DNA from 2 places in the Salinicoccus sp. RF5 genome. Region 2 is predicted to be linked to the other one. Evidence: predicted binding sites of a transcription regulator. Region 2 holds the regulator's gene; the other holds the start of a gene.
The links. The regulator CtsR, encoded in region 2, represses protease genes until heat stress. The targets are predictions, from matches to a motif close to ATGGTCAATAAAGGTCAAACA.

Region 1: a site for CtsR is predicted at 12,781-12,801, ahead of LLU09_RS06825 (ATP-dependent Clp protease ATP-binding subunit). Genes of this name have one in related genera too.

The regions. Positions count from the first base shown of each region.
Region 1 covers NZ_JAJGRC010000001.1:1,310,939-1,326,789, reverse strand. Annotated here, with positions in the region: gene LLU09_RS06870 (CdaR family protein) at 1-910, shown strand, start outside; gene glmM (phosphoglucosamine mutase) at 938-2,287, shown strand; gene glmS (glutamine--fructose-6-phosphate transaminase (isomerizing)) at 2,620-4,422, shown strand; gene LLU09_RS06855 (Vga family ABC-F type ribosomal protection protein) at 4,923-6,503, shown strand; gene LLU09_RS06850 (aryl-sulfate sulfotransferase) at 6,875-8,551, shown strand; gene LLU09_RS06845 (SurA N-terminal domain-containing protein) at 8,805-9,611, shown strand; gene LLU09_RS06840 (M24 family metallopeptidase) at 9,660-10,832, opposite strand; gene LLU09_RS06835 (cystathionine gamma-synthase family protein) at 10,885-12,084, opposite strand; gene LLU09_RS06830 (iron chaperone) at 12,221-12,589, shown strand; gene LLU09_RS06825 (ATP-dependent Clp protease ATP-binding subunit) at 12,845-14,980, shown strand; gene aldA (aldehyde dehydrogenase) at 15,109-15,851, shown strand, end outside.
Region 2 covers NZ_JAJGRC010000002.1:43,945-59,795, reverse strand. Annotated here, with positions in the region: gene LLU09_RS07305 (ATP-dependent Clp protease ATP-binding subunit) at 1-87, opposite strand, end outside; gene LLU09_RS07300 (protein arginine kinase) at 89-1,153, opposite strand; gene LLU09_RS07295 (UvrB/UvrC motif-containing protein) at 1,107-1,625, opposite strand; gene LLU09_RS07290 (CtsR family transcriptional regulator) at 1,630-2,097, opposite strand; gene LLU09_RS07285 (NupC/NupG family nucleoside CNT transporter) at 2,304-3,515, shown strand; gene LLU09_RS07280 (metallophosphoesterase) at 3,648-4,463, shown strand; gene LLU09_RS07275 (hypothetical protein) at 4,560-4,943, opposite strand; gene LLU09_RS07270 (YerC/YecD family TrpR-related protein) at 5,314-5,601, opposite strand; gene LLU09_RS07265 (ATP phosphoribosyltransferase regulatory subunit) at 5,762-6,565, shown strand; gene hisG (ATP phosphoribosyltransferase) at 6,562-7,167, shown strand; gene hisD (histidinol dehydrogenase) at 7,164-8,396, shown strand; gene LLU09_RS07250 (pyridoxal phosphate-dependent aminotransferase) at 8,401-9,435, shown strand; gene hisB (imidazoleglycerol-phosphate dehydratase HisB) at 9,380-9,958, shown strand; gene hisH (imidazole glycerol phosphate synthase subunit HisH) at 9,955-10,530, shown strand; gene hisA (1-(5-phosphoribosyl)-5-[(5-phosphoribosylamino)methylideneamino]imidazole-4-carboxamide isomerase) at 10,531-11,232, shown strand; gene hisF (imidazole glycerol phosphate synthase subunit HisF) at 11,229-11,993, shown strand; gene hisIE (bifunctional phosphoribosyl-AMP cyclohydrolase/phosphoribosyl-ATP diphosphatase HisIE) at 11,990-12,613, shown strand; gene LLU09_RS07220 (CitMHS family transporter) at 12,650-13,960, opposite strand; gene LLU09_RS07215 (ABC transporter ATP-binding protein) at 14,249-15,091, shown strand; gene LLU09_RS07210 (ABC transporter permease) at 15,024-15,803, shown strand; gene LLU09_RS07205 (ABC transporter substrate-binding protein) at 15,830-15,851, shown strand, end outside.

The DNA.
Region 1 (15,851 bases), on a different contig from region 2:
CGCGCTGCTGCTGGCACTGTTCATGTTTCTGTCGGTCAATGATGTCTTCGATGAATTTCTTGCTTCGAATGGAGAATCACCTGAATCGGAAGTGATCGAGGGCATGCCGGTGGAAGTGCTTTATGATGATGAAAAACATTATATATCCGGGGCTCCCGATCAGGTCAATGTTCAGCTTTTCGGCAACACATCCAATGTGAAGCGGCTTCAGACCACCCGGGATTTCGAAGTCTTTCTGGACCTCAGGAATCGGGAAGTCGGTGAATATGAAGAGCATTTCACAGTAGATGGATTGCCTGAGAATGTAACTGCTGAAGTAGTGCCGGAAACTGCAAATGTGAATATACAGGAACTGGTGACGCGGACATTTGAAGTGCAGGCGGAAGTCAGTGAAAGCCGTGTCGGGCCAAATCATGATCTTGAATCTGTACAGATTGAACCCGAAACTGTTACTGTGATGGGTGGAGAAAGTGAAATGAACCGTATACAGTATGTACGGGCCACCTTGAACGACAATGCAAGAATCACTGAAGATCGTGTGGAAGAAGCAGAAGTAAGCGTATTTGATACACAATTCAACAAACTTGATGTCCGTATCGACCCGACGCATGTACGAGTGGAAATAAATGTCGAGGAACGGAGCAAGGAAGTCTCTGTGAATTATGAAGTGAACGGTGAAGTCGAAGAAGGCTACACTTTGGAAGATGTCGGGCTCAATTATGATACTGTAGAAGTCTACGGGACAAAAGAGGTATTGGAGGAGCTCGAAGAGATAAATGTCGAAGTGGATGTGGAAGGTCTTGACGAATCCACTACACAGGACGTGGATATCGATGTGCCTGAAGACGTCGACAGGACAGAACCTGCGGTTCTTCGGGCGGATATAGAAGTTAAGCAGAATAACGGATAATATATTGCATAAAAAAAGGAGAACGTCATGGGTAAATATTTTGGAACTGATGGAGTAAGAGGTGTAGCAAATACTGAACTGACCCCGGAACTTGCATTCAAGTTGGGAAGATTCGGCGGTTACGTACTGGCAGGACAGAAAAGTGAGAATAAGACGGTACTGGTTGGGCGCGACACGCGTATTTCAGGAGAGATGCTCGAGTCGGCACTTGTAGCCGGACTGCTCTCCATCGGAGCGGAAGTCATGAGGCTCGGCATCATTTCCACGCCGGGCGTCGCATACCTGACGAAGGAGATGGAGGCGGATGCGGGAGTCATGATCTCTGCTTCCCATAATCCTGTAGGAGATAACGGCATCAAGTTCTTCGGTGCGGATGGATTCAAGCTCACTGATGACCAGGAGGCCGAAATTGAAAAACTTCTGGACATGGAGGAAGATACATTGCCAAGGCCTACGGGTGCCGACCTGGGCAATAAATCCGACTACTATGAAGGCGGCCAGAAATATGTAAGCTACCTCAAGTCGACAGTCGATGAGGATTTCGAAGGCATGAAAATTGCGCTCGATGGTGCCCACGGCTCCACCTATTCTCTTGCGCCATACCTTTTTGGGGATCTTGAAGCGGATACCGTTACTGTAGGCTGCAACCCGGACGGTACAAATATCAACGCCGGTGTCGGTTCCACCAATCCTGAAAAGATCGTCGAACTCGTCAAGGAGGAATCCTGTGATTTTGGATTTGCCTTTGATGGAGATGGCGACAGGATCATTGCAGTGGATGAAAAAGGGAACATCGTAGATGGCGACAAGATCATGTTCCTTCTGGCCCAGCACATGAAGTCTGAAGGCATGCTGAAGGATGATATGGTCGTATCTACTGTAATGAGCAACCTGGGCTTCTACAAGGCACTCGAGGCACATGGCCTGAAGAGTGACAAGACGAAAGTCGGTGACCGTTACGTCGTGGAAGAGATGCGGTCAGGTGGCTACAGCCTTGGTGGCGAACAATCCGGCCACATCATCATGATGGATTACAATACGACGGGAGACGGCCTGCTGACCGGCCTCCACCTCGCATCCATCATCAAGTCCTCAGGTAAGACACTGAGTGAACTCGCAGGTCAGGTGGAAACATTCCCTCAGGAGCTTGTGAATATACGTGTTACAGATAAATATAACGTGGCGAATAACGCACTGGTGGCCGAAAAGATCGAAGCAGTCGAAAAAGAGATGGACGGCAACGGACGCGTCCTCGTCAGAGCGTCAGGCACGGAACCGCTTGTCCGCGTAATGGTGGAAGCGGAGACGGAAGAACTGGCAAGACAATACAGCAATGACATCGCTGAAGTGGTCCAGGCAGAAATGGGTCTCGACTAATGATGACAAAAACCTCCAACCTCCGGGTTGGAGGTTTTTTCTTCCAAAATATATGATAAATGCATGATTCTATTGAAGTATGGACTGGTATCCCTTACAATGTGGATGGTGAAGAATAAGGAGGGTAGGGTATAGGTATACTATAAATCGGAATAGCGCCTGGGCAAGCATCGGCTTGCTGACGAGGAGGACAGTGATCGATCATCGGCGGATACTGTCCCGGATACTGAAGTATTCGTAAGGCCAGCTGTTAAAGCCGTCGGGTGACCGACGGGACAGAGCACTGGCAAAAGATAACTAAATATAATAAGAGAGAGAAAGGGCGTTTTTTAATGTGTGGAATCGTTGGATATATTGGAAATAAAGATGTGAAGGAAATATTGCTGTACGGGCTTGAGAAGATGGAGTACCGTGGCTACGACTCTGCAGGCATCGGGGTCAGGGACGATAATGAAGTGAAAGTCTTCAAGGAAAAGGGAAGGATCAAAGATCTCAGAGAGAAAGTCGATGGCGACTTTGATGCTACAGTGGGCATCGGCCATACAAGATGGGCGACACACGGTGTGCCGAACGTCAAGAATGCACACCCGCACCAGAGTGCTGACGGACGTTTCACGCTTGTCCATAATGGCGTCATCGAAAACTATGAACAGGTCAGACAGGAGCATATCCCTGATGTGGAGCTTGTTTCAAGTACTGATACTGAAATCATAGTTGAAATCATGTCCAAGTTCGCACAGGAAGGACTCTCTACAGAGGAGGCATTCACTAAGACACTGGATATCCTCCATGGTTCATATGCAATCGGGCTGCTGGATGAGGAAGAGCCGGATGTCATCTATGCTGCAAAGAACAAATCCCCACTGCTGCTCGGCAGAGGCGATGGCTTCAATGTCATCACTTCCGATGCCATGGCGATGCTGCAGCAGACGAATGAATTCGTCGAACTGATGGACGGCGAAGTTGTACTGCTCAAGAGAGATGAAATCATCATCAAGGATAAGACCGGCAAAGAAGTGGATCGGGAATCCTATATTGCAGAAATCGATGAAAGTGATACCGAGAAGGGCACATATGACCACTACATGCTCAAGGAGATCAACGATCAGCCGGCTGCAATGCGCAAGATCATCCAGGAGTATCAGGATGAAGACGAGAACCTCAAGATTGATCCCGAAATCATCAACCAGCTGAAAGACTCCGACCGCATCTATGTCATCGCTGCCGGAACCAGCTATCATGCAGGTCTGATCGGCAAGGAATTCTTTGAGAAATGGGCAGGCGTGCCGACGGAAGTACATGTCGCTTCGGAATTCGTATATAATACGCCAATGCTGTCGGAGAAACCGCTCTTCATCTTCATCTCACAATCCGGTGAGACTGCAGACAGCCGTGCCGTACTGGTTGAAATCAAGAAGCTTGGCCACAAATCCCTGACAGTGACGAACGTACCGGGCTCCACGCTTTCAAGGGAAGCAGACCAGACACTCACCCTGCATGCGGGACCTGAGATTGCCGTCGCTTCAACGAAGGCCTATACCGCTCAGATTGCCGTCCTCTCCATCCTGGCCCAGGTAGCGGCAAGAGAGCTTGGCAAGGGTACGGAAATCAACCTGATGCAGGAGCTTGCCAAAGTCACGACGGCCATCACAGCCATCATTGACGATGCGCCCGCGATTGAGCAGATCGTCAACGAGTACCTTGAGACGACGCGCAATGCATTCTTCATCGGAAGGACGATGGACTACTATGTCGGACTCGAAGGCGCCCTCAAGCTCAAGGAAATCTCCTATATCCAGGCAGAAGGATTCGCCGGCGGGGAGCTCAAGCACGGTACGATTGCACTGATTGAAGAGAACACCCCGGTCTTTGCACTCGCTACACAGGAGAAGGTGAACCTGAACATCCGCGGCAATGCGCAGGAAGTAGAAGCACGCGGCGCCAAAGTATGCCTGGTGTCCATGGAAGGATTGGACCAGGAAGGCGACACATACGTCATCCCGCGCGTCCATGAGATGCTTACACCACTCGTATCCGTAGTCGTGTACCAGTTCATCGCCTACTATGCAGCACTGCACCGCGGCAACGATGTAGACAAGCCGCGCAACCTGGCGAAATCTGTAACGGTTGAATAGTATAAAGTAAGGAAAATAACTTCCTGTAGATTTAAAATAAAGTTCGCCCGTTTAAAAAATTAAATGTTTATGAAAACTTATACCGTTTCCCCCCCTTTGGATATGATTGTCTGAAGGGGGTTTTTATGTCTAAAAGGAAAAGAACATCCAATTTATCTAGAACCGGTTGTGTTTTTAAAAGACGGAGTATGGATTGAGGGGACCTTTCTATTTAGGTGAATTTATGATAAAATACAAAGTGTACTATTGTTTGAAAGGGTGAACCAAGGGAACATGCGCAACTAATCCTATTTATAAGCAAAACTAATTCAAGAAACGGTGTATTGTATGAGAAGCAGAAATGCTTGCTTATTTATCATGCCTGATTTTCTTGTTTCGGAATAGGATTAGATAATGGAACTGATTTCAACTAAGGGATACCCTTGGCTTTATTTGTTGTCTCCTATTCTGAAAAAATCAGAAGGGGCTTTTTTTGTGTCCGGAAATGGAGATGTAAATATATGTTTATTAAAGAAATCAAACAACTAAAATTTGGAATCCGGGATCGAACGCTCTTTGAAATCCCTCTATTACAAGTGCAAGCAAAAGAACGTATTGGACTTGTTGGAAAGAATGGGACGGGTAAAACGAGTCTCCTTGAAATAATCGCAGGGAAAAAACGAATAGAACAAGGAATGGTTAACGGTGAGGCTACCATCACGCTTCTCCCACAGCTGAAACAGACAAATACAGTTCAAAGTGGTGGAGAAATAACACAAAGCTATATAGATACTGCACTTGCAGAGAAGGCGGATTTATTACTTGCAGATGAGCCTACTACAAATCTGGATACAGAGAAAATAGAAAAGCTTGAAAAAGCACTCCACCGATTCCAAGGAGCAATCATCACCGTTTCCCATGATCGTGCTTTCTTAGATGCGATTTGTGACACCATTTGGGAAATTGATGATGGAAGACTAAATGTCTATAAAGGGAATTATTCCGATTATGTTGCCCAAAAAGACTTGAAAATTAGACAGCAAGAAGCGGCTTATGAAAACTATATGCAGAAAAAACAGCAACTAGAGCAAGCTCTTGCTAAAAAAGAGAGAAAAGCAAATCGTGCCACTAAAAAACCAAAAAATATAAGTACTTCTGAAGCAAAAATTACTGGTGCTAAACCTTACTTTGCGAAAAAGCAAAAAAAGTTACAACAGACAGCCAAATCCATTGAAACAAGGATTGATAAGCTAGAAAAAGTGGAAAAGGTTCGTGAATATCCTAAAATAAAAATGGATATATCAAGCTCTGAAGCCCTCTATGGAAGGTTTATTATACGCGGAGAACATATTGGTGGAAAAGTTGGCCAACGTACACTTTGGGAGCCTGCAGATTTTTATATAAAAGGTGGAGACAAAGTTGCTTTAATTGGTAATAGTGGTACGGGGAAAACAACGCTAATCAAATATATTTTGAAAGAAGAAACTGGTATTACTGTCTCTCCTGCTGTTAAACTCGGCTATTTCAGTCAGAATTTAGATGTTTTGGATAAACAGAAATCGATTTTAGATAATGTGATGTCTACTTCGATTCAAGATGAGACAACAGTAAGGACAGTGCTTGCGAGATTACATTTCTTTCGTGATGACGTGTATAAGACTGTCAATGTATTAAGTGGTGGGGAGCGAGTGAAAGTTGCTTTTGCAAAAATTTTTGTTAGCGACAATAATATGCTTATACTCGATGAACCAACAAATTTTCTAGATATTGAAGCAGTTGAAGCATTAGAAGAACTATTAATCGATTATGAAGGCACACTCCTTTTCGTATCTCATGACCGTGTATTTGTTAATAATATCGCCAATCGGATATTTTCTATAGAAGATGAGGAATTGAATATTTTTGATGGCACTTATGAACACTATAAAAATTTTTCACCAAACCCCGCAGCTGATACAAATAAACAAGAACTGCTTGTAATCGAAAATAAAATTACTGAAGTTCTTGGAAAATTAAGTTTGGAATCAACTGAAGAACTCGATCAGGAATTTCAGGAGCTATTGCAGTTGAAAAATAAATTACTTTCGGATAAAGGGAAGTGAAACTTCTGCCTTTGAGAATGCCTGGACAATGATCATATTGGATATTATTAAGCTATCAGGTTTGTGGAAGAACACATTAGAAAGTGATCAATCTTTTTTAAAATGAATTTTGATGTTTACGGTAACGCACGAATTTATGAGTGACTTTTAATCAAACTTTATTTTAAAGCTACACCTCCAACAGGCTAGGCCGTTGGAGGTCATTTTAGTCCTTAAAAATAATTTTGAAATATCAACCAAACAAAGAACCTCTTGCTTCAAGGATAGAATAGATGTGTATAGCAATGGACGTTTAGGGGTATTCGTCTATTGTTAAGCCCATTACGACAGTTACATATGATATCTATGTCTGGATCGAAGGGGTTATGGATATGAAGAAAACAAATATCGCAATTGTTGTCATTATTACTGTCTTTGCAGCTTCGGTGGGACTCATAACTTTGTGGAATGGCAATCCGGAGACAGAAGAAGTACGGGAGGGACCGAATACAGCAGAAGGGGTGGACTACAACTATCCGCCGGAAAGGGCGGAAGAGCTGCTCCGGGAACAGGAGAGACTGGAAGCGGACATTTTGACGGAAAGCAGTGGGGGTACACTGGAAGATCCATATGTGAACCTCGATCCTTATGGTCGAAGTCCACTATCTGCGCTGGTGGTCTTTGATACGGAAGCGCGCGCCCAAGTCTCCTTCACCGTACAGGGAAAGGACAGTGAAATGGATATTTCGAATACAATCGAGGGATTCCGTACACATCATGAGCTTCCCATCGTGGGTCTGTATCCCAGTTATACGAACACGGTGGAAATCAGGGTGGGAACGGAATCCGGGGAAACCATGACCAATACAGTGACAATAGTAACAGGACGTCTGCCGTCTGACATACCCGCAATTGAGATCAAAGAAGCCAAGCCTGAAAAGATGCAGCTCGCTGAAAATGAATTGACTTTCTATGTGCCGAGTACAAGGCACGCATTCGCATTTGATACTAATGGAGACGTACGGTGGTATGGAGCGGGCTTCAACAGCCATATCCTGCAGGAATTGGATAACGGGAACCTGCTCTATTTGAGCAAAGATGACAACAGTGGAAGTACGTATAACCGTCTGTATGAAATAGATTACATCGGCAAGCTGCATAATGCTTTCGATATCAGTGAGGAAGCAGCTGAGCAGGAGACCGAGGACCTGGAATCGACTTTGATTCACCATGACGTTCCAGAACTTCCGAATGGAAACCTGCTGATGACCGTTAACGATGGGGGCGGCGAATACATGGAGGACATGATGATCGAGGTGGACAGGAAGACGGGGAAAGTGCTGAAAGTCCTCGAATTGAAGGATCTGTTTCCAAAAGAAGTGTATGAAGAATACGAAGTCAGGGATGACTATGGTCTGAGGGACTGGTTCCACCAGAATTCTGTTGTATATGATGAAAATGACGACAGCATCATCATCTCGGGGAGACATCAGGATACCGTGATGAAGGTTGACTATGAGACGGAAGAGACCATCTGGATCTTGGCTCATCCCGAAGGATGGAATGAAGAAATGATGGATTATCTTGTAGAAGGGAAAGGTGATGATTTCAAATATCCTGCGGCCCAGCATGATGCGACAATACTGCCCGATTTCGATGATAATCCTGCAACGATAGATGTATTGCTGTTTGATAATAATACTGTAGTGACTCGAGGGGATAAAGACTCGGCTGGGAAATACAGTGCTGCAACCCACTATCGGATCAATGAAGAGACATTGGATGCGGAAATCGTATGGACCTACGGGCAGGAGCTCGGGGCAGATTATTTCACAAGGATCATAAGCAGTGCAAGATATCTGGAGAACAGTGGCAACATACTGATTGACTTCGGTTATGCCGATGAAGGGAAAAGAAGTTCATTTGTCGAAGTGACCCATGACGCGCAGTCGGAAAGGGTGTTTGAAGCCGAAATGACAGAATTTCGGACAGGCGCCTGGGCCTACCGGGGTGTAAGGTATCAGATATATAATGACCTATGGGAAGAGCGGTTCACTCTGGATAAGTAGAAGGGCGGTCAAGTATTGGAAGGACTGAAGTGAATGTGGAATGGCGGGTTTGAAGATATGACGGCCTCTTGGGCCCATTCCAATAATGAGAGGCCTATACTAAATAGTATGGCAACGATTACCTTGTGAAGTCAGTCAATTTATAGTCACATTTTAAGATGAATCTGATAGGTTTTACCCCTTATAAATTTACATTTGATAGGGATGTGATAAAATAACGGACAATATGTATTAGAAGGAGAAATGATATTTAATGAAGAAATTATTATTCAGCCTATCCCTCGGCACATCCATAGCTGTTCTGGCAGCATGTGGTGGCGGAGATGAATCTGCAGAAAATACAAATGAAGAAGCGGAAACACAGGAGGAAGCTTCAGCAGAAAATGGTGATGGGGCGGCCTCAGAAAGCAATGGAGAGGCAACCGGGGAAGGAGCAGAACACCCTGAAATGCCGGAACCGGATCTTGAGGGCATACCGGATGTCGTCGCTGAAGTGAACGGTGAGGAAATCACGAAGGAAGAATTCGAGCAGACATACACCAATCAATTCCAGTCGGCAGCGATGCAGCAGCAGATGACCGGTGAAGAAATCGACCAGGATCAGATGAAAAAAGACATTCTTGATGGCATGATCAGTCAGAGGCTCTTCATCCAGGAAGTGGACAATCGTGATATGAATGCCTCTGAAGAGGAAGTCGATGAAATTGTAGGACAGCTGGTCGAACAGAATGGATTCGAATCTGAAGATGAGCTCTTTGCTGCCTTTGAAGAGCAGAGCATGGCAAAAGAAGAAGTGATGTCCCAGATTGAAACGGAAAGTAAAATCCAAAAGATGATCGAGGAAGAGGTTGGTGAAGTCGACCCTACAGAGGAAGAACTTCAGGCAATGTATGATCAGATGACAGCGCAGCAGGAAGAAGCGGCTGAAGGGGAAGTCCCTTCCTTTGAAGAGATCAAGCCGCAGCTTGAAGACCAGGTGAAGATGGAGAAGGAAACAATGGCTGCACAGAACCTTGCTTCAGAGCTTCGTGAAGATGCAGATGTGACGGTTCATCTATAATCAGACAAAATGAGAAACAGCCTCCAGTTCAAACTGGAAGCTGTTTTTTTATTCCGCCGTCTTTTCGAAAAGTTTCCGGTCGAAGGAGGCGAAAGTCTCTGCCCCATCTTCTGTGATGTGGACCGATTCGGTGATGGAAACACCGAAGTTGTCGAACCATAGGCCGGGCATGAGGTGGAAGGTCATGTTCGGCTGAAGCATGGTGTGGTCTCCCGCCCTGAAGCTGATGGTATGCTCCCCCCAGTCGGGTGGGTAGCTGAGTCCGATGGAGTATCCGATACGGGCGTTCTTTACATATCCGTGCTTGCCGATGGTGCGGGTCCACACCTCATTCACCTCTTCGGCTGTGGTGCCGGGAGTCATGTGATAGAGCGTTTCATTGATGCCTTCATTTATTACATCTGCCACCTCCTGCACGTGCCCAGGGGCTTTACCGAGGATCATGGTGCGGGCTAGTGGCGTATGATACCGTTTATAGCATCCGGCAATTTCTAGTGTCAGTATATCCCCCTCGATATATCTTCTGTCCGACCATGTAATGTGGGGACTGGCGGTCATCTTTCCGGCAGGTAACATAGGGACCATGGAAGTATAGTCGCCGCCGAAATCATCGCTGCCATAGATCTGGGCATGTGTAATGGCCGCTGCCACTTCATTTTCCCGGACACCGATATTGACGGTGTCGTATGCGGCCTGCATGGCCTTTTCCACTATCTGTGCAGCATTCTTCATGTAGCTGATTTCCGTATCGCTTTTAAGGACCCTGACCCAGCTCACGAGGTTGCCGGTATCCTTCAGTTCGGCATTGGGCAGACCGATCTGCAGACGTTCATGGCACATTGCCGTGTAGTAGAAGGAGTCCATTTCGACACCGATCTTCTTATCATCCTGGCTGCATTCGACCAGTACGTCAGCCACGTAATCCATGGGATGCCTGATGGTCGACTGCACATAATTGTCTGGATAGAAGCGGATGCTGGATTCCTTCATCCATGTAGTCATCATTGCTCCGCTGGCATCCATCTGCCTGCCGATCCATATGGGTTCATCCATATCGATGAAGACGAGGACGACCTGATTTACATAGAAGCTCCATGCATCGTATCCCGTCAGATAGTACATGTTTGAGGGATTGGATATGATCAGGCCCTCAACCCCATACTGCAGCATCTTCTGTTTCGTATTGTTCATTCTGATATCATATTCCTCTTTGGAGAACATGGGCCTCTCCCCTTTGTCTGTGGATTATTGCTCAAAGGCAGGATGTGGAGGGTCAGGATTGGGCGTTGGACACGTTGAGTGCCTGCAGCGCATTTTCAAGGTCCTGCTTCAAGTCGTCGAATGATTCTATGCCTGCAGAATAACGGATGAGGCCCTCAGCGATTCCGAGTTCCGCCCGTTCTTCCGGAGTGGATTCCACATGGCTGGTCGTCCTGGCCGGTCCGACTGTTGTTTCGACGGCGCCCAGGTTGGCTGCCCTGTTTGCGAATTCAAGCCGTGGCAGCACTTCTTTGACGGCATCCATCCCGCCATGCAGGGAGAAACTGAACATGCTGCCGAATCCTTTCATCTGTTTTTTTGCGATATCATGGTTCGGATGGTCCTCAAGTCCCGGATAGAATACTTCAGCCACAGCAGGATGGCCGGACAGGTACTCTGCAAGCCTGCCGGCGTTTTCGGTCTGCTTCCAGACCCTGAGGTCCAACGTCTTCATCCCTCTGATCATCAGATAGGCGGCATTGGGGTCCATCGTGGCACCATTGATTTCACGATAGTGGAAGACCTGCTCGACAAGGTCCTTTCTTCCGCACAGCACCCCGCCGAGTGCATCTGCATGTCCGCCCAGAAACTTCGTGGCACTGTGGATGACAAGGTCGGCCCCAAGTGACAGCGGGTTCTGCAGAATAGAGGTGGCGAATGTATTGTCCACGACAAGTAGGGCATCCTGTTCCCTGGCAAGTTCTGCGATCCTTTCGATATCAGTGATCTTTACAGTGGGGTTGGTCGGTGTTTCAAGATGGATCAATCGGCATCCTTTTCTGATTTCATTTTCCATCGCTTCATGGTTGCCTGTCTCACACAGTTCAATTTCAATATCGAGCTTCGGCAGAAACTCCGTGAATATCTTGTTTGTTCCACCGTATGTGTCCTTGATGCTGACGACACGGTCCCCTGGACGGAGGAAAGTGTGTAGGGTGTTGCTGATCGCAGCCATCCCGGTGGAAAAGCTTGTAGCCGCTTCAGCACCTTCCATCTGCTTGATCTTGTCTTCGAATGAAGCGACGGTCGGATTCGTATTTCTTCCGTAAATATGGCCATCTTCTTCACCGATGGCCACCTGATACCAATGGTCGAGGTCGTCGTAGTTGTAGGCGACGCTGTTTACGACCGGCACCTGGCTGGCGCCATGTACCCGGTACGCCTTCTCCCCTGCCCAAACTGCTTCCGTTGCATGATCTACATTTCTCTTCATTTCAACACACCCCTTTAATATAATGGAAACGCTTACATAAATATACGTTTAGTGTACTATAACATTAAAGGGGTATATTTATAAATGAAAATGAACTAATTTAATGAAGAAAATTTTAAAAGCAGGGGGAACGAGAATGTCAGTATTTGAAGAATTCATCAGTGGAATCGATGACAGTGATCATAGGGAGAGGATGGAAGAGGTGTTGTCTTGGGTGCATGACGAATATCCAAATATGGAGAGGGTTGTGAAGTGGAACCAGCCGATGTTCACAGATCATGGTACATATATCATTGGCTTCAGTGTGGCCAAGAAGCACATGTCGGTTGCGCCCGAGAACAAAGCAATCGAGGAATTCGGAAGTGCCCTCGAAGAAGTCGGCTATGTCCATACGCGTCAAATATTCCGTATACCATGGGATAGGGAAGTGGACTATGCGCTCCTGAAGAAAATCATCGAGTTTAACATTGAAGCTAAGGCTGGGGTGGAAACATTCTGGCGATGAGCAGAAAGGGACTGTATGCAGTCCTATTTTTTTGGTATAGCGGATAAAATGCTTGAAAGTCAAACATGGTCAATGTATAATATAGTTAAGGTCAAAGTTGGTCAGTAATTCATTATTTTATGACTTCGACTTTAAATATACCAATGAGCAGTATTGTTGAATCAATGTCCCACAGGTTTTATAATGCTTATATAGTCAAATAAAGTCAAAAATCACTGAGACGTATATATATTAAAATGAAGGAGGAATCTATTCATGAAATGTCAAAATTGTGGTATTAATGATGCGAATGTCAACTTGGCAATGAACATCAATAACCAAAAGGCACAAGTCCACTTATGCAATGAATGTTTCCGTGAAATCAGAGGCCAGATGATGGGCGGCGGTGATTTCTTTTCGGGGTCTCCTTTCGAAAATTCAGGTTCCAATGATAAGCAGTTCCAAGGAAATGGCAGCGGCCAGGCCGGAACAAGAACAAGACAGAAACAGGCTGCCGGAGGCGATGGGCTGCTGGATCAGCTTGGCAAGAACGTTTCCGATGAAGCGCGGGCAGGCAACATAGACCCGATCATCGGACGTGACACGGAAATCAAGCGTGTCATCGAAACGCTGAACAGAAGGAATAAGAACAATCCGGTACTGATCGGTGAGCCGGGTGTCGGTAAGACCGCTATTGCTGAAGGTCTGGCACTCAAGATCACCGAAGGGGCAGTTCCTGCGAAACTCACCGATAAAGAGATCTATGTGCTTGATGTGGCATCACTCGTAGCGAACACAGGCATTCGCGGTCAATTTGAAGAGCGCATGAAGCAGCTGATTGCTGAGCTTCAGGAACGTAAGGATGTCATCCTGTTCATCGATGAGATCCACCAGATCGTCGGTGCAGGGACAGCGGAAAGTTCACAGATGGATGCAGGCAACATCTTGAAGCCGGCACTGGCACGTGGTGAAGTCCAGATCATCGGTGCGACGACACTTAAGGAGTATCGCCAGATTGAAAAGGATGCGGCCCTTGAACGCCGTCTGCAGCCGATTCTCGTAAAAGAGCCGACACTGGACGAAGCGGAGCAGATTCTTCAGGGGATTAAGGACCGCTACGAAAAATTCCACGAAGTACGCTACTCCGACGATGCCATCCACGCATTCGTTACACTGAGTGACCGCTATATCCAGGATCGTTTCCTGCCGGATAAGGCAATCGACCTTATGGATGAAGTCGGCTCACGCCTCAACCTCTCGAATGCGGAAAGCGATTCGAACTCCATCCAGCAGCGTCTGAATGAAATCGCCCGGGAAAAAGAGGAGGCAGCTGAGCGTGAAGAGTATGAAAGAGCTGCAAACCTCAAGTATCAGGAAATACAGCTTGAAAAGCAGCTTGAGAAGGCCAAGGATAAGGAACAGGTGCTCGATGTCGAAGTTTCAGACATCCAATTGATCGTCGAAGAGAAGACGGGTATTCCTGTAACGAAGCTTCAGGCCGATGAACAGAAGAAGATGCGCGATCTTGAAGGTGAACTTGCCAAGAAGGTCATCGGCCAGGAGGAGGCGGTCGGCAAGGTGGCCAAAGCTGTGCGCCGCAGCCGTGCCGGGCTGAAGTCCAAGCATCGTCCAATCGGGTCATTCCTATTTGTCGGACCGACGGGGGTCGGTAAGACGGAATTGACAAAGGCACTGGCTGAAGAGCTTTTCGGCTCCCGTGAATCAATGATCAGGCTCGACATGAGTGAGTACATGGAGAAGCACACCGTGTCCAAGATCATCGGTTCGCCACCGGGATATGTCGGACACGAAGAAGCGGGACAACTGACGGAGAAGGTCCGCCGGAACCCTTACAGCATCATTCTGCTGGATGAGATAGAAAAAGCCCATCCGGATGTACAGAACATGTTCCTGCAGATCATGGAAGATGGTCATCTGACAGATTCCCATGGCCGTACGGTCAGTTTTAAGGATACCGTCATCATCATGACGAGCAACGCGGGAACTGGTGTGAATACAGCAAGCGTCGGCTTCAACCCGGACAAGCATGAATCCGTATCGACGCTGGACAACTTGAGCGACTACTTCAAGCCTGAATTCCTGAACCGCTTCGATTCGATCATCAACTTCAATGCATTGACTGAAGATAACCTGATTGAAATCGTCGACCTGATGCTTGCAGAACTTCAGGAGACTGTCGAGGAGAACGACATCAGCATCACAATCACTGATGAAGCCAAGCGTGAACTTGCACGGCTCGGTTATGACAAACGGTTCGGTGCAAGGCCGCTCCGCAGGGTCATCCAGGATAAGATAGAAGATCAGCTGACCGATCTCATCCTGGAGGAAGAGACTGTAGATGATGTAAGAGTACAGTTGGAAGACGAAGAGATTGCAGTTGTGAAAGGCTAGTTTCGCACTTGTATATAAATGGAGGCTGCCGTCCCGAAAGGGATGGCAGCCTTTTATGTTCTCTAGTGTTGTTTCATATTTGCAGCATACGGGAAGAGTGTTCCGACAATACTCTAGGAGGAGATACTGTGAAGGACCATCAGATATATATAAATGGCGAATATACATCCTCGACCGGAGACGAATGGATCGACATCATCAACCCGGCGACCGAGGAAGTGATATCCAGGACACCTAAAGGCACATCAGAAGATGTGGACAGGGCAGTGGAAGCCGCTTCCAAGGCCCAGCCTGCATGGGAGCAGGTGCCGAACATCGAGCGGGGCAGGATTGTACGCAGGATGGGTGAGAAGATCGCCGAAAGAAGAGAGACTTTCATCGATCTGCTCCAGGAAGAGCAGGGGAAGGATTACGAGTTGGCAAGCGGTGAAGTGGATCTGGCGATAGACTATTTCGAATACATGTCCGAATGGGCGAGAAGAATCGAAGGCGATATCGTCCCAAGTGACAGGTCCAATGAGAACATCCTTGTCTACAAGAAGCCGATCGGCGTAGTGGCCGGCATCATTCCGTGGAACTTCCCGGTCTTCATCCTGGCACGGAAAGTGGCCACTGCACTGATGACGGGCTGTACCGTTGTAATAAAGCCGAGTCAGCATACACCGAACACGACGATGGAATTCACCAGAATCGTAGATGAGATGTCAGAGGTCCCTGCAGGCATATATAATGTCGTAACGGGTGCAGGCTCTGAAATCGGCAATGCCCTGGCTTCACACAAGGATGTGCACATGGTGACGATGACAGGCAGCATCACTGCTGGTACAAAAGTGATGGAGGCAGCGGCGCAGAACATTACAAAAGTGAATCT
Region 2 (15,851 bases):
GATGTTCGAATGCTTGAGGTTGATTGCTTCTTCCTGTGCATAGGCCAGCACTTTTTGCGCTCTTTCAGTCAGTCTGCCAAATAACATATTATTCCCCTCCTAGTAGTTGTCTCATCAAAGCCGCACGCTCTTCTTCAACAGCATGCTCCAAGGACGTGATCTCTATATCTTTTTCATTCAGGCGCATCTTGACGAATGCTGGCTGAATAAGTTGAATCCATTTCTGGAACTGGAAACCTTCCAGTTCAATCAAGCTGAGGTCGGTGCCGAGCTTCAGATCACTCAGACACTTCGCTGCTTCTTTCAATGGCATCCTGTAGGCGTGCTTCAGGAGGCCATAGGAGCGGTAGACCGAATCCTTCACTTCGAGAAGATGTTCACTTTCAAGCCATGAGCGCATCTCCATCTCTTCTTCAACAATGCGTTCCTTCAGTTCGTCAAGGTTGTTGATGATCTCCTCTTCCGTCTGCCCGAGTGTCAGCTGGTTCGACAGCTGGTATATATGTCCGAGCGGGACGGATCCTTCTCCATATATACCTCTTAATGTGAAACCGAAACGACTCAGATTTGCAGACAGCGGCTGAATGCGGCTGCCGAAGGTGAGTGCCGGCAGATGAAGCATCACAGAGGCACGCAGCCCGGTGCCGACATTCGTCGGACAGGCGGTGAGGTAGCCATACTTTTCGTCAAATGCATAATCGACTTCCGACTCCAGCATATCATCGATCGCATCCGCTTTTCTATAAAGGTCCATCATCGGGAGGCCGACCCCCATCGCCTGGATGCGCAGGTGATCCTCTTCATTGACCATGATGGAAACGGATTCGTCCTCATTAATATAACTGAGCAGCCCCTGCTTCGTAAACAATGGGCTCACCAGATGCTTTTCGACCAGCAGCGCCTTGTCCTCGAACTGGAGGCCTGCCATCTCTACACGCCGGTAGTCTGTGAGCGTCTCCTCCAGCTTCTCGAGCACCGGCGCAATGGCCTCATTTCCCTTCATCATGTATGGGAAGGGTAGGTGACTCACGTTACGGGCAAGCCTCACCCGCGCAGACATTTCGACCGGCAGCTCCTCTGATTCCTGCATCCACGGGCTGATGTGATCATATCCCATCATCATCACCTGCCTGTTCCAGCGCCTTGATTTCATCACGCACCACCGCCGCCTCCTCGAACTCCTGCGCTTCGACGAGCTTTGCCAGTTCACCCTTCAGCTGTTCGAGCTTCTTCTTCGTCTTCAGTTGGGCACGCGCCTTCACAGGCACCTTCCCGACATGCTCCGACTGGTGGGCCTGCACCCGGCTGATGATGTCGGCTGCCTGACTGCCGAAGGTGGTATAGCAGTCGGGACATCCGAATTTCCCCATCTGTACGATGGTGTTGATGGTGGATCCACATGTCGCACACTGCTTCGGACGCCGTTTTGTCTGCTGCAGGGATGGGTGCTCGGACAGTGATTTGAGCAGCTTCTGTATATTGAAGCTGTCGTCCGGATAACTGAAGTCATTCTCGAATGAGGCATTGGCACACTGCTCGCACAGGAACTTTTCGGTCTTTTCGAAGCCATTGCCCTTTGAGATATGGATGGTTGCCTCTCTTTCGTTGCATGATTCACATTTCATCTCATCACTCCTCTGTGTAGAGAATGACATCTATCACCCTCGTCAGTATATTCGCACGGAGGCGGTCACGGTATGGCAGATCGAGCATGAGAGATTCCCTCTCCAGGACTGCATCTATGATTTTCGCTTCCTTCATTGTAATCACTTCGTTCTCCATCAGCGACTGTACGATGTGCTTTGCATTCTGCTGAGAGATGCCGTCGCCGATCAGCTGCTTCAGGCGTGCCAGATAATCGGATTTTGAGTGGGCCTCCACCTTGGTGATCCGGATGTATCCGCCGCCGCCCCTCTTACTTTCCACGGTGTAGCCATGTTCATTGGTGAAACGGGTCTTTATCACATAGTTCAGCTGCGAGGGGACACAGTCGAATTTCTCTGCGATATGCGCGCGTTTTATTTCCACAACTTCACCGCCGGATTCTTCAATCAGCTGTTTGAGGTATTGTTCGATTATATCCGACATGTTGCGCATTACATCACCCCTTTTGACCTTCTTTGACTAAATTATATCTCCTATAGTCAAATATGGCAAACGTAAAGTTTTCTGTATTTCCCCTTTATTTTTGTAAACGTTTGCATTATAATGAATCGGGATGATTTTGTCACATGATTACATATACAGACAATAACGCCATGCTATATAATGAATACAACTTAATCTTTTATGGGGTGAAATTCTTGAATATTCTTATGGGTATCATCGGGATCGCATTCACTTTCTTCCTCGCATGGCTTGTGAGCAGCAACCGCAAACTTGCCTTCAAAAAATGGAAGAACATTCTGATCCTTCTCGGTCTACAACTGCTTTTTGCTTTCATACTTCTTTCCACAGGCGCCGGCCAGGCCGTCATCGAATTCCTGGCAGCCGGATTCAACACGCTGCTCGGCTTTGCCGCTGAAGGTGTCGGGTTCGTCATGGGCGACCTGACGACACTCGGAGACGGTTCTCCGGCAGATGTCTTCTTCTTCAATGTACTGCTGCCGATCATCGTCATTTCGGCACTAATCGGTATCCTGCAGTTCACCAAACTGCTGCCGCTGATCATCCGCGGACTCGGCTTCCTGCTGACCAAAGTCACAGGCATGGGCTATCTTGAGTCCTACAACGGTGCGGCATCCATGATCCTCGGCCAGTCGGAGGTCTTCATTTCACTGAAGAACCAGCTGCCACATCTGCCGAAGCACCGGCTCTATACGCTTTCCGCACAGGCGATGAGTTCCGTATCCCTGTCCATCGTCGGTGCCTACATGACAATGCTCGAACCGCAGTATGTCGTTACGGCGATCGTACTCAACCTGTTCGGTACATATGTCATCGTCCACATCATCAATCCGTATGAAGTGACGGATGCTGAAGATGCAGCCGATGTCGATGACAATCCGGATGCAGGAAAATCATTCTTCCAGATACTCGGGGACTACATCATGGATGGTGCAAAAGTCGCCATGACCGTTGCAGCGATGCTGATCGGTTATATCGCGCTCATCGCCATCCTGAACGAAGCATTCCTGCTCATTCCTGGAATGGAGATCACATTCCAGGATGTCCTCGGCTACATCTTCATGCCGATCGCATTCCTCATCGGGATCCCTTGGGCTGAAGCCCAGCAGGCAGGCAGCCTGATGGCGACGAAGCTGATTACGAATGAATTCGTCGCCATGCTCGACTATACGGGAATGGCGGACGAATTCAGCCGCAAATCCCAGGCGATGATTTCCGTATTCCTGGTATCATTCGCCAACTTCTCAAGCATCGGCATCATCGCAGGTTCCGTCAAAGGCCTGCATGACGACAGCGGCAACAAGGTGGCCCACTTCGGCCTGAAGCTCGTATACGGTGCTTCCCTGGTCAGTGTGCTCACTGCAGCAGTCGTCGGATTCTTCGCTTAAAATTGATACTGTATATGTAGAAAGACAGGCCTTCCGGCCTGTCTTTTTTGTATGCTCGGGGACGGTTTGATTGACTTCATCCCGGGGTGTACATGATACTTCTTGATAAATCGACCATACGGAGAGATCAATATGAGAATAGGCATCATTTCCGACCTACATGTCGACCGCCGGCATGCACGCTACTCGATAAACGACTTTGAACAGATACTTGCCGATGAGATCCATAGAAGAAAAATCGAACTGCTCCTCATCGCCGGAGACATCTCCAGCGACTATCGCATCACAACCAACTTCATCCATTCGCTCATGGCCCGGACGGGAATCGACATCCGCTTCGTTCCAGGCAACCACGACTACTGGCAGCCGGAATCCGGAGGAGCATCAAGTGCCGATATATACAGGTTCTACAGGGAACATCCGGAGAGTATGATCAGCGCCCCGCTCATACTGGATAATGACTGGGCCATCGTCGGCCACAGCGGCTGGTATGACTACTCCTATGCCGATCCCCGCTTCAGCAGGGAGAAGATTGCGACCGGTAAGTTCTATGGCGGCACATGGCAGGATAAGGTACGGACAAGCTGGCCGATGGACGACCCTGCATTGTCGAAGACCTTTGCTGATGCTGTTCGGCAGGATCTTGAAGAGGTCGGGGACCGCAACATCATCATGATGACCCACGTGGTGACGCACCGCAGTTTCGCCGTGCCGACACCGCATCGGCTGTTCGATTTCTACAATGCCTTCATCGGCACATCCGATTTCGACACCTTCTACAAGGAGTTCCCGATCCACTACAGTATCATGGGGCATGTCCACTTCCGCCACCAGTTTGAAGAAAATGGCATCCAATTTATATGTCCCTGCCTCGGCTACTCGCGCGAGTGGCGCACGGATGACCTTGCTGTGGAAATAAAGAATACGCTTCAAATAATTGACGTTTAGTATCATAATGTTTAATCATTTGAGTAGTATAGGATAACTAAACCCCCGATTTTGAACGGCTATTCAAAATCGGGGGTATATTCTTTGCTATTCAATTCATCTATTTTTGGCAATCAATTGAAGAACGAAATAATATACTACTGTGAAAATGGCAACTGTAACGATAATGGGTATTACATTATTGATTCCAAAAGTCATACCTATAGTATCTGAGGACGTGGGTGCGCTATTGAAGAATACAGCGCCAAAATATGCTGTCCGATACCCAAGTTCTGCACTTGAAAACAGCAATATCAAGAAGCTGACTGTTAAAATAATCAAAGTCGTCACAATCGAAGCAGCTGCACTATTAATAATCCGTACTACGATTTTCATATCTAACTCCTTCTTTAGATTTACTAACCCTTGGATACTGAAATAAACAACAAAAAATAGAATATAAGAAGCAATATCAGATGAAAACAGGATAGCTACTATCATAAGCATAATGAAGGCCATTCACTTTAAGCATGGATTACTCCTTTGGAAAGCAGATTCTTTTTCATGCACACTTTCTCCTCCCTTAATACGAAAGCCAACAATAAAACTAAATTATCGCATAGATTTTTCTCTGTTTAGGCAGTACGGATAATACATCTAAAAGATTACAAATTCATATTATGAAATCCAACACCTTAAAGGAAATTGTCATATTTTTTGCAGATATGAATAGTACTGATTGTCACAAGGTTACTTCGAGGAAACTATCATTCCTATTAGATATGATATGGCTTGCAGCAGTAGTGGTATATGTAAAATTAATAATTATGCCTACTTAAAATAAAAATGACCTTAACCAAGTTAAGGTCATTCATTCCATCCTGTCGATGATCATATGGTAGCCCTCACTGCCGTAGTCCAGGCAGCGCTTCACCCGGGACACCGTGGCGCTCGAGGCCCCTGTTTCGTTCTGTACCTTCGAGTACGTGTGCCCCTCCTTTATCATCTTCGCCACCTGGAAACGCTGCTTCAGCGACACCAGTTCATTTGTGGTGCAGAGGTCATCGAAAAAGTGATGGCATTCCTCAACTGTTTCAAGCTTCAATATACCTTCGAACAGATCATCAAGCTCCTTGCCTCTCAACCTATCTATTTGCATATGTTTCCCCCCATTAATACGGTTATCATATCAAATCACTTTAGCGTTTTAAAGTGTTAAACAAAATTGTCGGAAATCTCTTGTCATCGCCGATTTATTTTGTTATTATCAGATTTATTGATTATTCTTTATCACGCTAAAGTATTAAAGGAGATATGGTATGAAAAACGATTTGATCATCCGACGCCTGAAATTTGCACAGGATTATACACAACTGCTTGCCGATGAAAACTATCAGCTGGTCGACATGAATATGGTGGAGCCCTTCAATATCGACGACAAGCGCCACCATTCCTCGACCATCATCTTCGAGCGCAACGAACAGCTCTTCTCCATCCGCAGCGACTGGACGCGCTCCCTGCTCAACTACAGTGAGGACTATCACCTCAGCCAGCGCTTCTTCGGGTACTTCGGCCCCGTGGTGAGGAACTACAAGACTTTCCATCAGGCAGGCGTCGAACTCTACCGTCCCACTGATGAGGAGATACTCGGGAGCATCGACATGCACCTGTCGTTCGTCACAGAAGGGTATGGCGAGAAGTTCCATTCGATCGTGGTCAACGATGATACGCTGCTCGACCTCTACATCGACAAGTATGACCTCGATTCGGGCATACGCAACCTGGTCCATGAAAAGAACCTGTCCGAACTCAGAAAACAGCTCGGCCAGACCCACCCGCTCTATATCCTGCTTTCGGCGAAGGTGAGCGATCAGATGGATCTTGTGAATGCCGAGTTCGGCGACAGTGACATCATGCGCTTCATCGACAGGCTGAAACAGGCGCTTGAAGGCTACGGCATGAAATTCATACTCGACCTGTCATTCCGATCTCCCCAGTCGTACTACAACGGCTTCTATTTCCAGGCCTTCCTGGACCACGACTATCCGCTCCTGAGCGGCGGGGAATACAACAGCAGCGCTTTTGGCATTGCGGTAAACCTATCTAACGGAGGATTGCTATGATTACAGTCGCACTTACGAAAGGCCGGCTTTTCAAGGACTTTCTCAAATATATGAACGAAAACGACCTGAACAACTACATCCGTGCCCTGGATGGCGAAACACGCTCGCTCTACACCGTCGTCGACAATGTCAAATTCATCTTCGCCAAAGGGCCGGATGTGCCGACCTATGTCGAAAGCGGCGTAGCGGACCTCGGCATCGTCGGCTCCGACATCATCACCGAAGACGCATTCAACATACTGAATGTCTCCCAACTGCCGTTCGGCGACTGTCACTTCTCCGTGGCCGCCCTGCCCGACCAGGAGGAATTCAGGGTCATCGCGACGAAGTACACCAACATCGCCCATGAGTATTTCAAGAATAAACGGCAGGATGTCTCATTGATCCACCTGAACGGTTCGGTGGAGCTTGCACCGCTGCTCGGACTCTCGGACGGCATCGTCGATATCGTCCAGACGGGCGGCACGCTCAGGGACAATGGACTCGTCGAGCACGAGAAGATCATGGACATCCATGCACGGCTCATTGCGAACAAGCGGACCTTCTATACAAAAGAGGACGAAATCTATGACTTCATCAAGGAAATCGGGGTGATCGAATGAATGTCCAGGAATTCACGGAAATATTCGACCAGAAGCGTGCCGGCGCGGGGTTCGACGGCTATAAGGATGTGATGGACATCATCGAATGCGTCCGCACGGAAGGGGACGCCGCCCTCCGTGACTATACGGAGCAGTTCGACGGCAGGAAGCCGGCATCCTTCAAAGTGCCTAAATCGGCGCTCAAGGCGAGCTATGATGCCATATCCGATGAGGAGAAGACGGCGCTTGAGACGATCCGCACACGCATCGAGCGATATCAGGAGAGCATCAAGTATGAAGACAGGGATGATGGGGAATTCCAGTACGTCTACCACCCGATCGAGAAGATTGGCGTCTATGTACCGGGCGGTACGGCGCTCTATCCGTCAAGCGTACTGATGACCGTCGTGCCTGCACTCGCTGCAGGCGTTAGGGAAATCCATGTCACCACCCCGACATTCGATGAGAACAACATCACATTCGCCGCCCTCTACATATGCGGCGTGGAGGATGTCTACACCGTCGGCGGCGCCCAGGCCATCGCCGCGCTTGCCTACGGCACGGAGTCCATTCCGAAGGTCGACAAGATCGTCGGCCCCGGCAACTACTATGTCGCCTTGGCCAAGCGCCTCCTCTTCGGCGAAGTCGGCATCGACATGATTGCAGGACCGAGTGAAATACTCATCTATGTGGACCAGGACGTCCATGTCGATGCGATCGTCTATGACCTGTTCGCCCAGGCCGAGCATGACCGGAATGCACGGACATTCCTGCTCAGTGAGGACGAAGCAGTCATATCGGAAATCGAAGACCGCCTCGAGGAGCTGATCGATGCACAGCCGCGCAGCGAAATCATCCGTGCATCCATCAGGGACAACCATTATGCAGTCGTGGATTCCCGAGAGGCACTGCTCGATATGGTGAATCATATTGCTCCAGAGCACGTATCCATCCAGCACCGCGATGCCGACATGATCATCCGCAACATCAGGTATGCCGGTGCCGTATTCAACGGCTACTACTCCCCGGAAGCCATCGGGGACTACGCTGCAGGCCCTTCCCATGTACTGCCGACCGACCGGACGGGCAGATTCAGCCATGGGCTCAACGTGAACGACTTCATGACGAGCCATGCGGTCATCTCCCTCGGGCAGGAGACCTATACCGAAATCGCCGGACCGGCGAAGACCGTCGCGAAACGCGAACAGCTGGACGCCCACTACCAATCCCTACGGATCCGAACGGAGTGATGAAATGATCCACATGGACCGCAATACAAGCCCAATCTCCCCGCTCAGTGATGCGGCGATCGCAGAAGTCGTCAAAGAAACGCACATCCATGAGTACCCGAGCAATGAAATCACACGCTTCAAACAGCTCTATGCCGACTACTACGGCATAGACAGCAGTACAGTCGAAGTCGCCAACGGCTCGGATGAATGGATCCAGAAGGCCATCATGACGCTCGGACAGAACGGCGTCATGACACTCGCCCCGGATTTCGTGATGTACCATGAATATGCCCAGCAGGTGGATGTACCTGTATATACCGTCCCCTGCAACGAAGATTTCCAGTTCGACTTTAATCAGGTCATCCGGTCTGTCGAAGAGAAGAAACCGTCCCTCTTCCTCATATCGGTGCCCCATAACCCGACAGGCCAGATGTTCGCCGACAGCGAACTGAAGGCGCTCGCCGATGCCATGAAGGGCGTCGGCGGCTACCTCGTCCTTGATGAGGCATACTTTGAATTCGCACACGCCTACAAGCGGCCGGAAGGAAGCCACGTGCTCATCATCCGGACGCTGAGCAAGATGTTCGGCATCGCCGGACTCAGGGTCGGCATCTCCATCGCAGAAGGCGAGACATTCCGGAAGATCACCCGGCTCAACCACCCCTACCCCGTCAATTCATTGTCGTTGAATCTGGCGAGCAGGATATTCGGGGATGGGGCGGCCCTCGATGCATTCGTGCGCTACCAGCTTGACTCGAAAGCGCGTCTTGTCGAGGCATTCAGCCAGGTATCTGGTAAAATAAACATCATCGAATCACATACGAACTTCATCTTCACATACGGCAGGCATGCACGTTCACTCGGTACATACCTTCTACAGAATGGCTATCAGCCAAGGATGTATGATGCCGCACCGCTCGGGGATGTCGTCAGATACTCGGTGATCCGGCCGGAGGACTACGACGAGCTCAACCAATTAATCAAAGAATGGAGCAATCAATATGATCAAGAAGGAAAGAGCAACAAAGGAGACGAAGATTTCCATATCACTCGATGACGAAAAATCATTCAGGGACTCCTCCATTTCGACGGGAGTGGGCTTCTTCGACCATATGCTCACACTGTTCAGCTTCCACTCGGGCCTCTATCTCGAAGTGGAAGCGGATGGCGACCTTGAGGTCGATGCCCACCATACTGTAGAGGATGTCGGCATCATACTGGGTCAGATGCTGCGTGAACTCTACGTGCAAAAAGAATCCTACCAGCGCTACGGCACGACATACATCCCGATGGACGAATCCCTTGCGCGTGTAGTGCTCGACCTCTCCGGCCGGCCTCACCTGAACTTCCAGGCGGCATTCTCGAAGGAGACCGTCGGCACGTTCGACACTGAACTCGTCATGGAGTTCTTCAATGCGGTCAGCATGAACAGCCGCATGACGCTCCATATCGACCTGCTGAAGGGCGGCAACACTCATCATGAAATCGAAGCGGTCTTCAAGGCGTTCGCCCGGAGCCTGAAGGCGGCCCTCGCTCCGAGTGACGCCGGCATCCCCTCTTCAAAGGGTGTCATCGAATGATCGGCATCATCGACTATTCGCTCGGCAATATACAGAACATAAAGAATGCGCTCGAGAAGCTTGGATATGAGTATATCCTTTCAAGCAAGTACGAAGACCTGGCGGAATGTGAAGCCATCCTGCTGCCGGGCGTCGGACACTTCGGCAATGCAATGGAGACCATCACCCGCCTCGGCATCAGGGAGGATCTGCTGAAGCTGGCGGAGACGAAGCGGTTCATCGGAATCTGCCTCGGCATGCAGCTGCTGTTCGAAGAGAGCGAGGAAGGCAATGCACAAGGGCTTGGACTGCTTGCAGGCAGAATCGCCAGGATGGAGACGCCCCACCCCGTGCCGCACCTCGGCTGGAACACGCTTGAGAGCACCTCCCCGGCACTTGACGGTAAGGATGTGTATTTCGTACACAGTTTCATGGCGACCGAAACGGACAGTACGATCGCTACGGCAGAATACGGCGTGACGGTGCCCGCCGTCGTAGGAAAAGGCAATATCATCGGCATCCAGTTCCATCCGGAAAAATCCGGTGACATCGGAGTGGAAATGCTGAAGCAGGCCATAGAAGGAGGCATATAGATGAACATCATTCCAGCAATAGACATCATAGAAGGCCAGAACGTCCGTCTGACACAGGGGGACTATGGCAAGAAGACGGCCATGAAGCGCACACCTGAAGAAGCCATCGCCTTCTACAGCAGCTTCGAACAGGTCGCACGCATCCATATCGTCGACTTGATGGGTGCGCTCAAACAGGGCGCCCAGGAGACGACGGTCATCCAGAAACTGAAGGAAAAGACCGACCTGCCCCTCCAGATCGGCGGTGGGCTCAGGGAAACTGAAACGATTGAACAGTATGACGCCATCGGCATCGACTATTTCATCCTGGGTACACGGGCGATCATGGATCTCGACTGGCTTGAAACCGTCGTCAGCCGATTCCCCGGCCGCATCTTCGTCGGTGTGGACGCGAGAGAAAACGACATCTACGTCAACGGCTGGACGGAGAACAGCGGCATCACGATCGATGACTACCTGAAGAAGATCGAACTCCTTGATATCGCCGGCATCATCTATACCGACATCAACAAGGATGGCATGAACCAGGGGCCGAACTTCGAAAACACCCAGCGCATCAATGGACTGACCCGCCATGCGGTCATCGCAAGCGGCGGTGTCAGGAGCAAAGATGACCTGGACAGACTCGAAACGATGGGCATCACACAGGCCATCGTCGGCAAGGCGAGCCACAGTGATGAATTCTGGAGGGATATAAGATGATCAAAAAACGCATCATTCCATGTCTTGATGTCAAGGAGGGCCGCGTGGTCAAAGGCGTCAATTTCGTCGGACTCCGTGATGTCGGAGATCCGGTCGAGCTCGCTGCACGCTACAATCAGGAAGGGGCCGACGAACTCGTCTTCCTGGACATTTCAAAGACGCAGGATGGCCATGACCTGATGATCGACGTCATCCGCGAGACCGCCAAGACCCTGTTCATACCATTGACCATTGGCGGCGGCATCTCCTCCGTAGAGGACATCCGCCAGCTGCTCAATGCCGGTGCGGATAAGGTCAGCATCAACTCTGCAGCCATCAGGAATCCGGAACTGATCAGGGAAGCGAGCGAAGTCTTCGGCAGCCAGTGCATCTGTGTCGCGGTCGATGTGAAGTACGACGCGGATGAACAGGACTACTTCATCCATACGCACGGCGGCTCCAAGAAGACTGATGTACGCGCCTTCGACTGGATCGTGCAGTGCGAGGCACTGGGCGCCGGGGAACTGCTCATCACGAGCATGGACCATGACGGTGTCAAACAGGGATTCGACATTCGATTCCTGAAGCAGGCCAACGAAATGGTGAATATCCCCATCATCGCAAGCGGCGGCGCAGGCAGCCCAGAGCATTTCACCGAACTGTTCCATCAGACGGACGTCTCTGCCGGACTGGCCGCCTCCATCTTCCATAACAGGGAAGTGGAGATCAAAGACCTGAAAGAAACGTTGCAGAATGCAGAAATAGAGGTGAGGACAACATGAAACCGGATTTCGAAAAAGGCGGCGGACTCCTGTCCGTCATTCTCCAGGACGACAGGACTGGGCAGGTCCTGATGAACGGCTTCATGAACGAGGAAGCCTATCAGAAGACTACGGAAGAGGAAGTCGTATGGTTCTACTCCCGTTCGAAGGGACGCCTCTGGAAAAAGGGGGAATCGAGCGGCAATATCCAGGTCGTCAAAAGCATGGCACTGGACTGCGATTCGGATGCCCTTCTCATCCAGGTCGAACCGAAGGGCCCGACTTGCCATCTTGGTACACAGAGCTGCTTCGGCGACGACCATTTCAACCTGCAGACGCTCGAAAAGATCGTCGACCGCAAGGTGGAAAATCCGGAAGAAGGCTCATATACGAAATACCTTACCGAAGAAGGCATCGACAAGATACTGAAGAAATGCGGCGAGGAAATGACGGAAGTCGTCATCGCATCAAAGAATGGTGATCGGGAGGAACTCATCGATGAAACAAGCGACCTCCTCTATCACACCCTCGTGCTCCTCAAGCATCAGGGCGTCTCCCTTGGAGATGTGGAAGACCGGCTCGAAGCCCGCCACGGAGAGAACCTTTCCTACAAGGTCCGTGGAGAAATCGAAGAGTGGTAGCAAAAACCCAGACATCGACGATGTCTGGGTTTTCACTTAGATGATGCCCATCAAAAAGGCTGCGGCCAGGGCGAGCAAGCTGAAGCCCCAGACCCAGAAGAAGGCATATTTGATATAACGTCCCATTTCAATACCTGCAAGACCTACTGCAAGCCAGAGCGCGGGGGAGAATGGACTGATGAACGTTCCTATGATATTACCGATCATCATCGTATAGGCAGCCTTTATGCTGTCTACCCCATAGCCCGTAACAATTTCCTCCACCAGCGGCAGCAACGCAAAGTAGTATGCGTCCGTGTTGAGGATCAGTTCGAATGGCGCTCCGAAAAATCCGAGAATATAGTGAAGATACGGTACCATGAAGGCAGGAAGGATGTAGACGATATCCTCCGCCAATGCATCGAGCATACCCGTGTTGCTGAGGATGCCGAGGAATGAACCTGCAGCCAGGATGATGGCCGCCATCATAAGTGCATTCGGGGCGTGTTCCTTTATACGCTCCATCTGAAGCTCTGTACTCCTGTAATTAAGTGGCAGTGCAATACTCAATGCAAGCATGAAGACCATTCCTGCAGGCAGTGCACCCCACATCAAGAAGCCGACGACCAAAAGCGTAAGTAGCAGGTTGAGCCAGAGCAGCTTTGGACGTCTGAGAGATTGCTTATCTTCGCCCTGATCATCCCCCATCTCGAGCTCTGATGCACTCAATGCATCCACAAGTTGTCCGCCCCGTTTCAACCGCATCTTCTCAAGGTAGCCGAGCAGTGCTGCAACAAGGATGAGCAGTATAATCAATACCACCTGCAGCGGAATGAGCGGCTGCCATAATTCTGAAGGGTCTGCACCCGTCACAGCCGCCGTACGCCCCAATGGGCCGCCCCATGGCACCATGTTCATGATGCTCGCACTGAGGCCGATCAGCATGACAAGGAGATAGGGACTCATGTTCAGCTTGCGGTACAGTGGCAGCAGAGGCGGTATGGTAATCAGGAAAGTGGAGGCTCCCGATCCATCGAGATGGGCCACCGCCCCGATGATGACTGTAGCGATTGCCACAAGAATGACATTGCCTCTCGAGAGTTTCACCATCCTGCCGATGAGTGGGTTGAACAGCCCTGCATCCTGCATGACTCCAAAGAACAGGATCGCGAAAATGAACATGATCACAACAGAAAGAACAGAACTGATGCCGTCATTGAAGAATTCGGTAATCTGTTCGAAGCCGAACCCGGCGATGAGGGCGCCGATGAAAGGTACGATGACCAATGCCACAATCGGATTGATCTTTTGTCTTATCAACAATACTACAATCGTCAGTATTACCAGTAAACCAACTAAACTCAACATCCTATCTCTCCTATCAGTTAATTTCCCCTTAATAAAATTTCTTTACTAACTAAACTAACTAAATAAATTCAGCTACCTTATGTAAACGGATACATATTTTAGAGTATTTCCATCCCTTGAAGTAAATAATTATATAATAGTTTAGTTGAAAAACCAAATATATAATCGAAATCCTCACCCTTTTCTAAAAACTCATCTTCAATTCCTATTAAATCACTTGTAATTAAAATGTTCTTCATATATAATTCATATAATGAAAGTCAGAATTATACGGAGGGTTGATATGCAATGAAAGTGGATTTGAAGAACGTGAACAAGTCCTTCACCAAAGGAAAGAATGAAATTCTCCCTGTGCTTCAGGACATCGATTTCAGTATTGAAGCAGGAGAATTCGTCTCCCTCCTCGGCCCCTCAGGGTGCGGCAAATCGACGATACTGAAGCTGATCGCCGGGTTGAGCCATCCTTCTTCAGGGGAACTGAAGGTCAATGATACACCCATAACCGGCCCGGGCACCGATCGGGTCGTAGTCTTCCAGGAAGGCGGCCTCTTTCCATGGATGACAGTGCTTGAGAACGTTACATATGGATTGAAGATCAAGAAGATGAGCAAGGCAGAGGCTGAGGAGAAGGCGATGGATGGCCTGCGCATGGTCCACCTCGGCAATTTCACCGGCGCCTATCCTCATGAACTGTCCGGAGGCATGAAGCAGCGTGTGGCGATTGCACGGGCGCTCGTCATGGATCCGGACGTCCTGCTGATGGATGAACCATTCGCAGCACTGGATGAACAGACACGCCTCGTCCTGCATCAGGAACTCCAGGACATTTGGGAGAAGACGGGCAAGACGATACTTTTCATCACCCACAATATCAGGGAAGCCCTGACATTATCCGACCGCGTCCTGCTGATGAGTACACGGCCGGGTACCATCAAGAAATCATTTACAGTACAGGCCTCCCGACCACGCAACCCTTCAGACAGCGTCATCGTCGATCTGGAGAAGCGTGTCATGGCCGAACTGGAAGAAGAGATGAATAAGGTATTGAAGGAGGAATTCGGCGATGACTACCGTTTTAAGACGGATAACGTTCGTGATCGTGATCATAGCGATATGGGAAGTCATATCTAAACTGCAGTTCTTCCCGACATTCATGTTTCCTCCCCTGATCATCCCAAATGATCCGGGCGGGGTGACTGTAATAAAGACACTCATCACAGGTATACTTTCCGGTCAGATTCTCGAAGCGACCGGCATCACCCTTGGAAGGCTCCTGATCGGATTCTTCATTGCCGTCATACTCGGACTTACATTCGGATTCCTCATCGCCCGCTACAAATGGGTCGATGATACACTCGGATTCTTCGTAACGGCACTCCAGTCCATCCCGAGCATCGTATGGTTCCCGCTCGCCATCGTATGGTTCGGCCTAGGGAATGTGGCCATCCTGTTCATCGTCGCCATTGGAGCGACGTGGACGATGACCGTCAACTCAAGTGCCGGATTCAAGAACGTCCCGAGCATCTATATCGATGCCGCCCGTACACTCGGGGCCTCAGGCACCCATCTGGTGCGGACCGTCATCATACCCGCCTCCGTCCCGCACATCATATCGGGACTGCGTGTTGCATGGGCATTCGCATGGCGGGCCATCATGGCCGGTGAACTGCTCGGTGCAGCCGGCGGACTCGGTCACCTTCTCGATCTTGGACGATCGATCCAGGCAATGGACCTTGTGCTGTCCATCATGATCGTCATCGGCATCATCGGCACCATCATCGACAACCAGGTCTTCTTGAGGATGGAACGTTCCGTCTCAAGACGCTGGGGACTCGGAACCTAAAAATCAGCATGGAGGGGAATTCCAATATGAAAAAATTTCTACCTGTAC